Rhizobium sp. N324: one gene and its partner. The protein of the gene in region 2 interacts with the protein of the main gene of each other region in a pairwise test. Links are inferred from orthologs where the notes say so. Each region holds a gene or a part of one and is shown on either strand. Other genes may lie near its edges.

Region 1 (2,807 bases), 2.3 Mb from region 2 along the record:
CCTTTATGAACTTGGTTCCGGCAAGGTGCTGACCGGCCTTGCGCGGCGCATCGACAAGACAGTCAACGGCATCTCCGTCAACGGTCCGGCGGTAATCGACGCGGCCGTTGCCGCCCTCATGGCCTGATTGGTATTTCCAGATATCCAGATATAAGGAACGTTTCCATGTTCGATCTTTCCGGCCGCAAGGCTCTCGTCACCGGCGCATCGGGCGGTATCGGCGAGGAAATCGCCCGCCTTCTGCATAAGCAGGGCGCCATCGTCGGCCTGCACGGCACCCGCGTCGAGAAGCTGGAAGCGCTGGCGGCCGATCTCGGCGAGCGCGTCAAGATCTTTCCGGCAAACCTCTCCGACCGCGACGAGGTCAAGGCGCTCGGCCAGAAGGCTGAGGCAGAACTTGAAGGCGTCGACATTCTCGTCAACAATGCCGGCATCACCAAGGACGGCCTCTTCGTGCGCATGAGTGACGAGGATTGGGACGCCGTTCTCGAAGTGAACCTGACGTCGACCTTCCGTCTGACGCGCGAATTGACGCATCCGATGATGCGCCGCCGCTATGGCCGCATCATCAACATCACTTCCGTCGTCGGCGTCACCGGCAATCCGGGCCAGGCCAATTACTGCGCCTCCAAGGCCGGCATGATCGGCTTCACCAAATCGCTGGCGCAGGAGATTGCCACCCGCAACGTGACGGTCAACTGCGTCGCGCCCGGCTTCATCGAAAGCGCCATGACCGGCAAGCTGAACGACAAGCAGAAGGAAGCGATCATGGGGGCGATCCCGATGAAGCGCATGGGCACGGGCGGCGAGGTCGCGTCGGCCGTCGCCTATCTTGCCTCCTCCGAGGCTGCCTATATGACGGGCCAGACGCTGCACGTAAACGGCGGCATGGCGATGATCTGAAACGACAAACCGTCGGCATGCGAGTATTTCCGCCAATAGCATGTTGAGCAATCACGAACCGTTGATTTTCTCGCTTTGCGGCAGACCTAAAGCATGTTAAGCGGGCCATGACTGTCAACAGTCGTCCCGAGAAAGCAGACGGACCGGCGAGCTTTTTGCAAGCCTGGGACATCTCTGAAGCCGGGTAAACGAGTTTGCCGAGGATGTCTGAAAACATCGCAGGCTGAAACAGGGTAGGGGTGCCGCAACGGCATTCCGATCAGGACATAAGGTCGAGGAAACCGACATGAGCGATATCGCAGAACGCGTAAAGAAAATTGTTATTGATCATCTTGGCGTCGATGCCGACAAGGTCGTCGAGAGCGCCAGCTTTATCGACGATCTGGGCGCTGACTCGCTCGACACGGTCGAACTTGTCATGGCATTCGAAGAAGAATTCGGCGTTGAAATTCCTGACGACGCTGCCGACTCGATCCTGACGGTCGGCGATGCCGTGAAGTTTATCGAGAAGGCCCAGGCCTGATCCTGTAAGTTTGAGAAAGGGCGGGCTTGGAGTCCGCCCTTTTCTTTTCGGCCTATTTCTCCATAGAGCATAAGAGACGGGGGAAAGCACGCGATGAGACGTGTCGTCATAACCGGTACCGGCATGGTGTCACCCTTGGGATGCGGAACCGAGGTGACGTGGTCGCGGCTGCTTGCCGGCCAGAACGGCGCCCGTCTCGTCACCGAATTCGAGGTCGACGACCTTCCCGCCAAGATCGCCTGCCGTATTCCCATCGGCGACGGCACCGACGGCACCTTCAATGTCGATCAGTGGATGGAGCCGAAAGAGCAGCGCAAGGTCGATCCCTTTATCATCTACGGCATGGCCGCCGCCGACATGGCGCTTGCCGATGCCGGCTGGCATCCCGAGACCGATGAGGACCAGATCGCCACCGGCGTGCTGATCGGCTCTGGCATCGGCGGCATCGAAGGCATCGTCGAGGCGGGCTACACCCTGCGCGACAAAGGCCCGCGCCGCATCTCCCCCTTCTTCATTCCGGGCCGCCTGATCAACCTCGTTTCCGGCCAGGTCTCGATCCGCCACAAGCTGCGCGGACCCAATCATTCGGTCGTCACCGCCTGCTCGACGGGCGCGCATGCGATCGGCGATGCCGCGCGGCTGATCGCGCTGGGTGACGCCGACGTCATGGTCGCCGGCGGCACGGAATCCCCCGTCAGTCGCATTTCGCTCGCCGGCTTTGCAGCCTGCAAGGCGCTGTCGACCCAGCACAACGACGACCCGCAGAAGGCCTCGCGCCCCTATGACCGCGACCGCGACGGCTTCGTCATGGGCGAGGGCGCCGGCATCGTCGTGCTCGAGGAACTGGAACACGCCAAGGCGCGCGGCGCCAGGATCTATGCCGAAATCGTCGGCTACGGCCTGTCTGGCGACGCCTATCACATCACCGCGCCATCCGAAGACGGCGAAGGTGCCGGCCGCTGCATGGCGATGGCGCTGAAGCGCGCCGGACTGACGCCGGCCGATATCGATTACATCAACGCCCACGGCACCTCGACCATGGCCGACACGATCGAACTCGGCGCCGTCGAGCGGCTGGTCGGCAACGCGGCATCGAAGATCTCGATGTCCTCGACCAAATCGGCGACGGGACACCTTCTTGGTGCCGCCGGCGCGATCGAGGCGATCTTCACCACGCTTGCCATCCGCGACAATATCGCGCCGCCGACGCTCAATCTGGACAATCCCGAACGCGAGACGGCGATCGATCTGGTTCCGCACAAGGCGCGTGAGCGAGAAATCAATGTGGCGTTGTCCAACTCGTTCGGATTCGGCGGCACGAACGCGTCGCTCGTTCTGCGCCGTTACGCGCAATAACAGCCCGCGCGGCGCAATAAGTGTC
Region 2 (5,583 bases):
CCGACGATCACCTGATATCCGGCAGCCAGCAGTTCCTCGACGACATACCGGCCGACGAGACCCGTTCCGCCAGATACCAATACCTTCATGCTGCCCCTTCCGGATTGTCCAGCGTTGCGATCTCGGGCACCTCGCCGTTGTCGTGAAAACGGTGCCACAAATCGATCAAAGGTTGTAGCCGCGCTGCCTTGGCATGATTCTTTTCCCACGGTTTTTCATACTGGTAGTGCAGGATCGAAATGCTCTTCCAGTCCCAAAGCGCCGGCATGGTGAACCATACATATTGCAGCATGTTGAAATAGACCGGCAGGCCGTGCCAGTCCGGGAAGAACGTCTGGAGAAAGGTCTGATCGGTGCGCCGCCAGAAGGTGTCCGGCCTGTCGAGGCTTTCGAGCATGTGCCGGAATGTGTCATGCGAGGGAGAGGCGATGAAGACGCCGGAGTTCATGCGGCGGAAGTCGGCAAGGCTTTCATAGACATTGGGCGCAGCTGAGAATTCCGGATAGAGGAAAAGCCTGTCGACGTTCTTCAGCACCAGGGCATCGGCGTCGATAAAGACGCAGCGCTCGTATTCGACGAGCTGCCACAGCCTGAGCTTGCAGAAATTGTCGAGCGGCGAATGGAAATCCGGCTTGCGGCCCTTGGTGAAGGGGGCTGCCGAATAGAGATGGCCGCGCGCATGGCGCTCGTTGAAGGCGGCTGACAGCGGCAGGTGCTCGACTTCGATCAGCCGGCAGCCGAGGGTTGCGAGCGGGGCGAGAGTGGCTGCATCGACGCCGCCGGTGTGAAGGACGACGATGTCGGCGGTGGTGCCGGTGCGACGCAGGGAATGGGCCAGAGCGGTCGCTCCCATCGCGTAGTCGGGGTTGGTGACGAGGGTGACGTAGGCGAATACGGACGAGCGGTTCATCGGGTTCGACTGCCTCGATATGTCTTGCTCCGGCGGAGGAGAGACGGCAAGGCGTTGCTGCATGTCTCTTCTCCCCAGCGGGGAGAAGGTGCCGGCAGGCGGATGAGGGGGCGAGCGCCGACAGGAGCGAGTGCGCCGAGCGCGAGCGAAGGGCAATGAAGGGCGTGCCGTGTGGCCCCCTCATCCGACCCTCCGGGCCACCTTCTCCCCGCTGGGGAGAAGAGGGAGCAAGCCGCGGCCTTTCTAGCCTTCGTCATCGCTCAGCACTCATGACACCGACTTCAGCCGCTTGCCTTCCGGATCGTGGTTGATCGTCGCGGCGATATCCCTGGTCCAGGCGGAGACGGCCGGCACGCGCGAGCGGTCGACGCGATAGGCGAATTTCTTTGCGACGTCGACGATCTCGCCGAGCAGGCCTGTTTCCAGCGTGATCGGCTCGAGGCCGAGATTGCGGAATTTCTCGTTCCGGACGATCAACTCGTTCTCGGCGGCTTCCTTGCGCGGATTGGGCAGCCAGGCGATGTCGGCGCCGCTGATCCCCGCGATCATCTGCGCAAGATCGCGCACCCGATGGGTTTCCGTCATCTGGTTGAAAATTTCGACGCGGGCGCCGCGGGCGGGCGGATTTCTCAAAGCCAATTCGATGCAGCGCACCGAATCCTGGATATGGATGAAGGCGCGGGTCTGGCCGCCGGTGCCGTGCACCGTCAGCGGATAGCCGATCGCCGCCTGGATCAGGAAACGGTTCAGCACCGTGCCGTAATCGCCGTCGTAGTCGAAGCGGTTGATCAGCTGCGCATGGCGGCGCGTCTGCTCGGTATGCGTGCCCCAGACGATGCCCTGGTGCAGGTCGGTGATCCTCAACCCGTCGTTCTTGGCGTAGAACTGGAAGAGAAGCTGATCCAGGCACTTGGTCATGTGGTAGATCGAGCCGGGATTGGATGGATAGAGGATCTCCCGGCTGACCGTCGCGCCGGCGGCGGTTTCGATGCCGACCGGAAGATAACCTTCGGGGATCGCCGCGCCGACAGTCGAATAGCCGTAGACGCCCATCGTGCCGAGGTGGATGAGATGGGCGTCGAGATTGAGTTCGGTCAGCGCGTTCAAGAGGTTGTGCGTGGCGCTGACGTTGTTGTTGACAGTGTAATTCTTGTGGCGGTCGCTTTTCATCGAATAGGGCGCGGCCCGCTGCTCGGCGAAATGGATGACGGCATCCGGGCGGTGTTCGGAAAGCCAGTTCTTCAGCAGTTCGTAATCCTTGGCGAGATCGATCAGATTGAAGTGGATGCGGCGCCCGGTTTCGGCATGCCAGATGCGGGTCCGCTCCTGGATCGAATCCATCGGCGTCAACGACTGAACGCCAAGTTCCGTATCGATCCAGCGGCGTGAGAGATTGTCGAGGATATGAATGTCATGCCCGGCATCGGAGAGATGCAGCGACGTCGGCCAGCCAATGAAACCGTCTCCGCCCATAACCGCAATCTTCATCACATCGTCTCCTGATCTGTCGCTCAATACCGGGATAGTTAGGAATTATGACAGGCATTCAATGCCTGCCGGTCGGGGCATTGAATGCTTGCCTGTGGGCAAGCGTTGCGCCAAAGAGGGCACTTCAGTTTGGAGAAAATTATGACGGAGCGCCCTTTTTCCATTTCGGGAGAGCTGACCGAGGCCGGACACCGCCTCGTCCAGCGGGTCTATTATGAAGATACGGATTTCTCCGGCCTGGTCTATCACGCCCGCTACCTGCATTTCCTCGAGCGCGGCCGGACCGATTATCTGCGCTGCCTCGGCGTCGAGCAGCGCGAACTGGTCAGCGCCGACGAGGAGGGCCTCGTCTTCGTCGTCCACCGCATGGAGATCGATTTCAAGAGCCCGGCGCGCATGGACGACGTGCTGACGATCCTGACCCACACGGAAAAAGCCGGCGGTGCCAAGATGGTGCTCAATCAGCAGATCCGCTCGGGCGAGACGCTGCTGATATCAGCCAAGGTGATCATCGCCGTCATCAACGCCAGGGGGCGGCCAAGGCGGCTGCCGGAAACACTGGCGGCGAAATTCCTGGAAGGCAGCACGCCGCTATAGCCGCGAATCACCCGGAATTCAGGCTTGTCAAAACTTGAACTTTATGTGAAGGAATACCCGCGCCGCAGGATGAGCGCTCTTTCGGCAGCCGGATCTTGCTCCGGTCAAGTAAACCATGGAACGAGATCTTCCAGACACAGGCTTACTGTCACAGTTCGTCACTAACGATCTATTAACCATAATAGTGTCTTACTGGGAAAGTCGGAGTTTGTGCGGTGCACGCCTTCCTTTGACCAAATTTGACGGCAAGAAGGCGGAAGATGAGCTTGGAAGCTTGACCAGGGCTTTGGGCGGCGGCCACCGGACACTTCTTGCGAGATCAATTTGTGCCGCCCGGTCCAGCACCGGGCGTTTGGATTCGGGGATTTTGGATCAATGGAACAAGTAGGATTGGCAGCAGCAACGACGGACGTCAGCCTCTGGTCGCTTTTCATGCAGGCCGGTATCGTCGTCAAGCTCGTTATGCTCGGGCTTATCGCAGCCTCGGTATGGACCTGGGCGATCGTCATCGACAAATACCTGGCCTATGGCCGCGCACGGCGCCAGTTCGACAAGTTCGAGCAGGTCTTCTGGTCCGGCCAGTCGCTGGAAGAACTCTACCGCTCACTGTCGGAACGCAACAATACCGGCCTGGCAGCGATTTTCGTGGCCGCCATGCGCGAATGGAAAAAATCCTTCGAGCGCGGCGCCCGTTCGCCCATCGGCCTGCAGATGCGTATCGACCGGGCGATGGATGTGACGCTGTCACGCGAATCGGAATTTCTCGGCGCCCGTCTCGGGTCGCTGGCAACGATCGGTTCGGCCGGTCCGTTCATCGGTCTCTTCGGCACCGTCGTCGGCATCATGACCTCGTTCCAGGCAATCGCCGGTTCGAAGTCGACCAACCTTGCCGTCGTCGCGCCTGGTATCGCCGAAGCGCTGCTTGCCACCGCAATCGGCCTCGTCGCCGCTATTCCGGCGGTTATCGCCTACAACAAGTTCTCTGCCGATGCCGGTAAGCTCTCGGGCCGCATGGAAGGTTTCGCGGATGAATTCTCCGCCATACTTTCGCGCCAGATCGACGAGAAGCTGCAGCCGCGCGCTGCAGCTCAGTAACCAGCGGAGTATACTGACATGGGTATGGCTGTTGGAGGCAATGGCGGCGGGGGCGGCGGACGCCGCCGTCGCGGCGGTCGGAACAAGGCCGTAATTTCCGAAATCAACGTGACGCCGCTCGTCGACGTCATGCTTGTGCTTTTGATCATCTTCATGGTCGCGGCACCGATGATGACCGTCGGCGTGCCGATCGACCTGCCGGAAACGCAGGCCAAGGCGCTGAATTCCGAGACGCAGCCGATCACCATCTCCGTCAAGAACGACGGCGAAGTGTTCTTGCAGGAAACGCCGATCCCGGCCGCCGAGATCGCCGCCAAGCTCGAGGCGATCGCCACTACCGGTTATAACGAACGGATCTTCGTGCGCGGCGACGCGACGGCGCCTTATGGCGTCATCGCCGATGTCATGGCCCGTATTCAGGGCGCAGGCTTCAAGAATATCGGCCTGGTGACGCAGCAGAAGAAGGACCAATAGCGTTCAAGATGAAGACCAGCGTCGTCACATCTGCTGTTCTGCACTGTCTGGTGCTTACCTGGGCGATGGTATCGCTCAGCGCGCCTGAATCCTTCAAGGTAGAGGATTTCGAGGCGATGCCGGTCGATCTCGTGCCGGTGGAATCCATCACCCAGATGCAGCAGGGCGACAAGAAGGCTCCGAAGAAGGAGACATCAGCGCCGGTGCCGACGACACGTCCGCCGATCGCGCAGCCGGCCGAAAATGCCGGCGACAACAATGCCGACCTGAAGACGCCGCCGGTCCCGAACGCCAAGCCCAGCAACAGCGAGGCTGCGGCGGCGAATTCGAGCGAGAAGCCGTTGCCGACGATCGATCCCAAGCCGAACGACGTCAAGGAAGTCAATAAGGAAGAGACCGAGGTCGAACAGCCGAAGGAGGTCGCCTCCATTCCGACGCCGAAGCCCGTCGAAGTGACGCCGCCGAAGCCGGAGGAAAAGCCGCCGGAAGAGCAGGCCAAGCCTGAAGAGCCGCCGAAGCCGGATGCCGAGGCGCTGCCTGACAAGGTGCCGACCCCTGTCGCCAAGCCGCAGGTGAAGCCGCCGGAGCCACAGAAGCCGGCCGAAAAGCCGCCAGAAAAGACTCAGGACCAACCGAAAGCTGCGGAAGCGCCGACGGACAAGAAGAAGGCCGACAAGAAGCAGGAAGTGGCGAAATCGGCCTCCTCGATGAAAAGCGATTTCAACGCCGACGAGATCTCGGCCTTGCTGAACAAGACCGACCCTTCCGCTGGGGGGGCGAAACGCTCGACGCAGGAAGCGTCGCTTGGCAACAAGAAGAGTAATGGTGGTGCTTCACTCAGCCAGAGCGAGATTGATGCTGTACGTGGTCAGATCTCCGGTAATTGGTCGGTTGTTTCGGGGCTGGCAGGCGCCAACGAGGTTCAGCTTAAGGTTCGTGTTCAACTCGATCAGGCCGGCAATGTCGTTGGCGACCCCGAGGTCATTGCTTCAGGGGGGCCGGATTCAACACGCCAAGCG

The links.
Region 1: the proteins of ybgC (region 2) and AMK05_RS07475 interact in binary tests that used the Escherichia coli proteins (3 or more experiments, as listed by UniProt). The link is inferred for Rhizobium sp. N324 from one-to-one orthologs.

What each region holds. Positions count from the first base shown.
Region 1 is NZ_CP013630.1:1,557,087-1,559,893, forward strand. It holds AMK05_RS07475 (acyl carrier protein), read left to right. Parts: upstream 1-1,189; coding sequence 1,190-1,426; downstream 1,427-2,807. Other genes in the region: fabD (ACP S-malonyltransferase), read left to right, coding at 1-127; fabG (3-oxoacyl-[acyl-carrier-protein] reductase), read left to right, coding at 166-903; fabF (beta-ketoacyl-ACP synthase II), read left to right, coding at 1,520-2,782. UniProt on the Escherichia coli protein: Carrier of the growing fatty acid chain in fatty acid biosynthesis.
Region 2 is NZ_CP013630.1:3,848,965-3,854,547, reverse strand. The notes cover bases 1,294-4,267. They hold ybgC (tol-pal system-associated acyl-CoA thioesterase), read left to right. Parts: upstream 1,294-2,539; coding sequence 2,540-2,995; downstream 2,996-4,267. Other genes in these bases: tolR (protein TolR), read left to right, coding at 4,109-4,267; tolQ (protein TolQ), read left to right, coding at 3,371-4,090; AMK05_RS18635 (NAD-dependent epimerase/dehydratase family protein), read right to left, coding at 1,294-2,398. Outside these bases: AMK05_RS18645 (NAD-dependent epimerase/dehydratase family protein), read right to left, coding at 1-89; AMK05_RS18640 (glycosyltransferase), read right to left, coding at 86-910; more of AMK05_RS18635, read right to left, coding at 1,178-1,293; more of tolR, read left to right, coding at 4,268-4,564; AMK05_RS18615 (hypothetical protein), read left to right, coding at 4,573-5,583.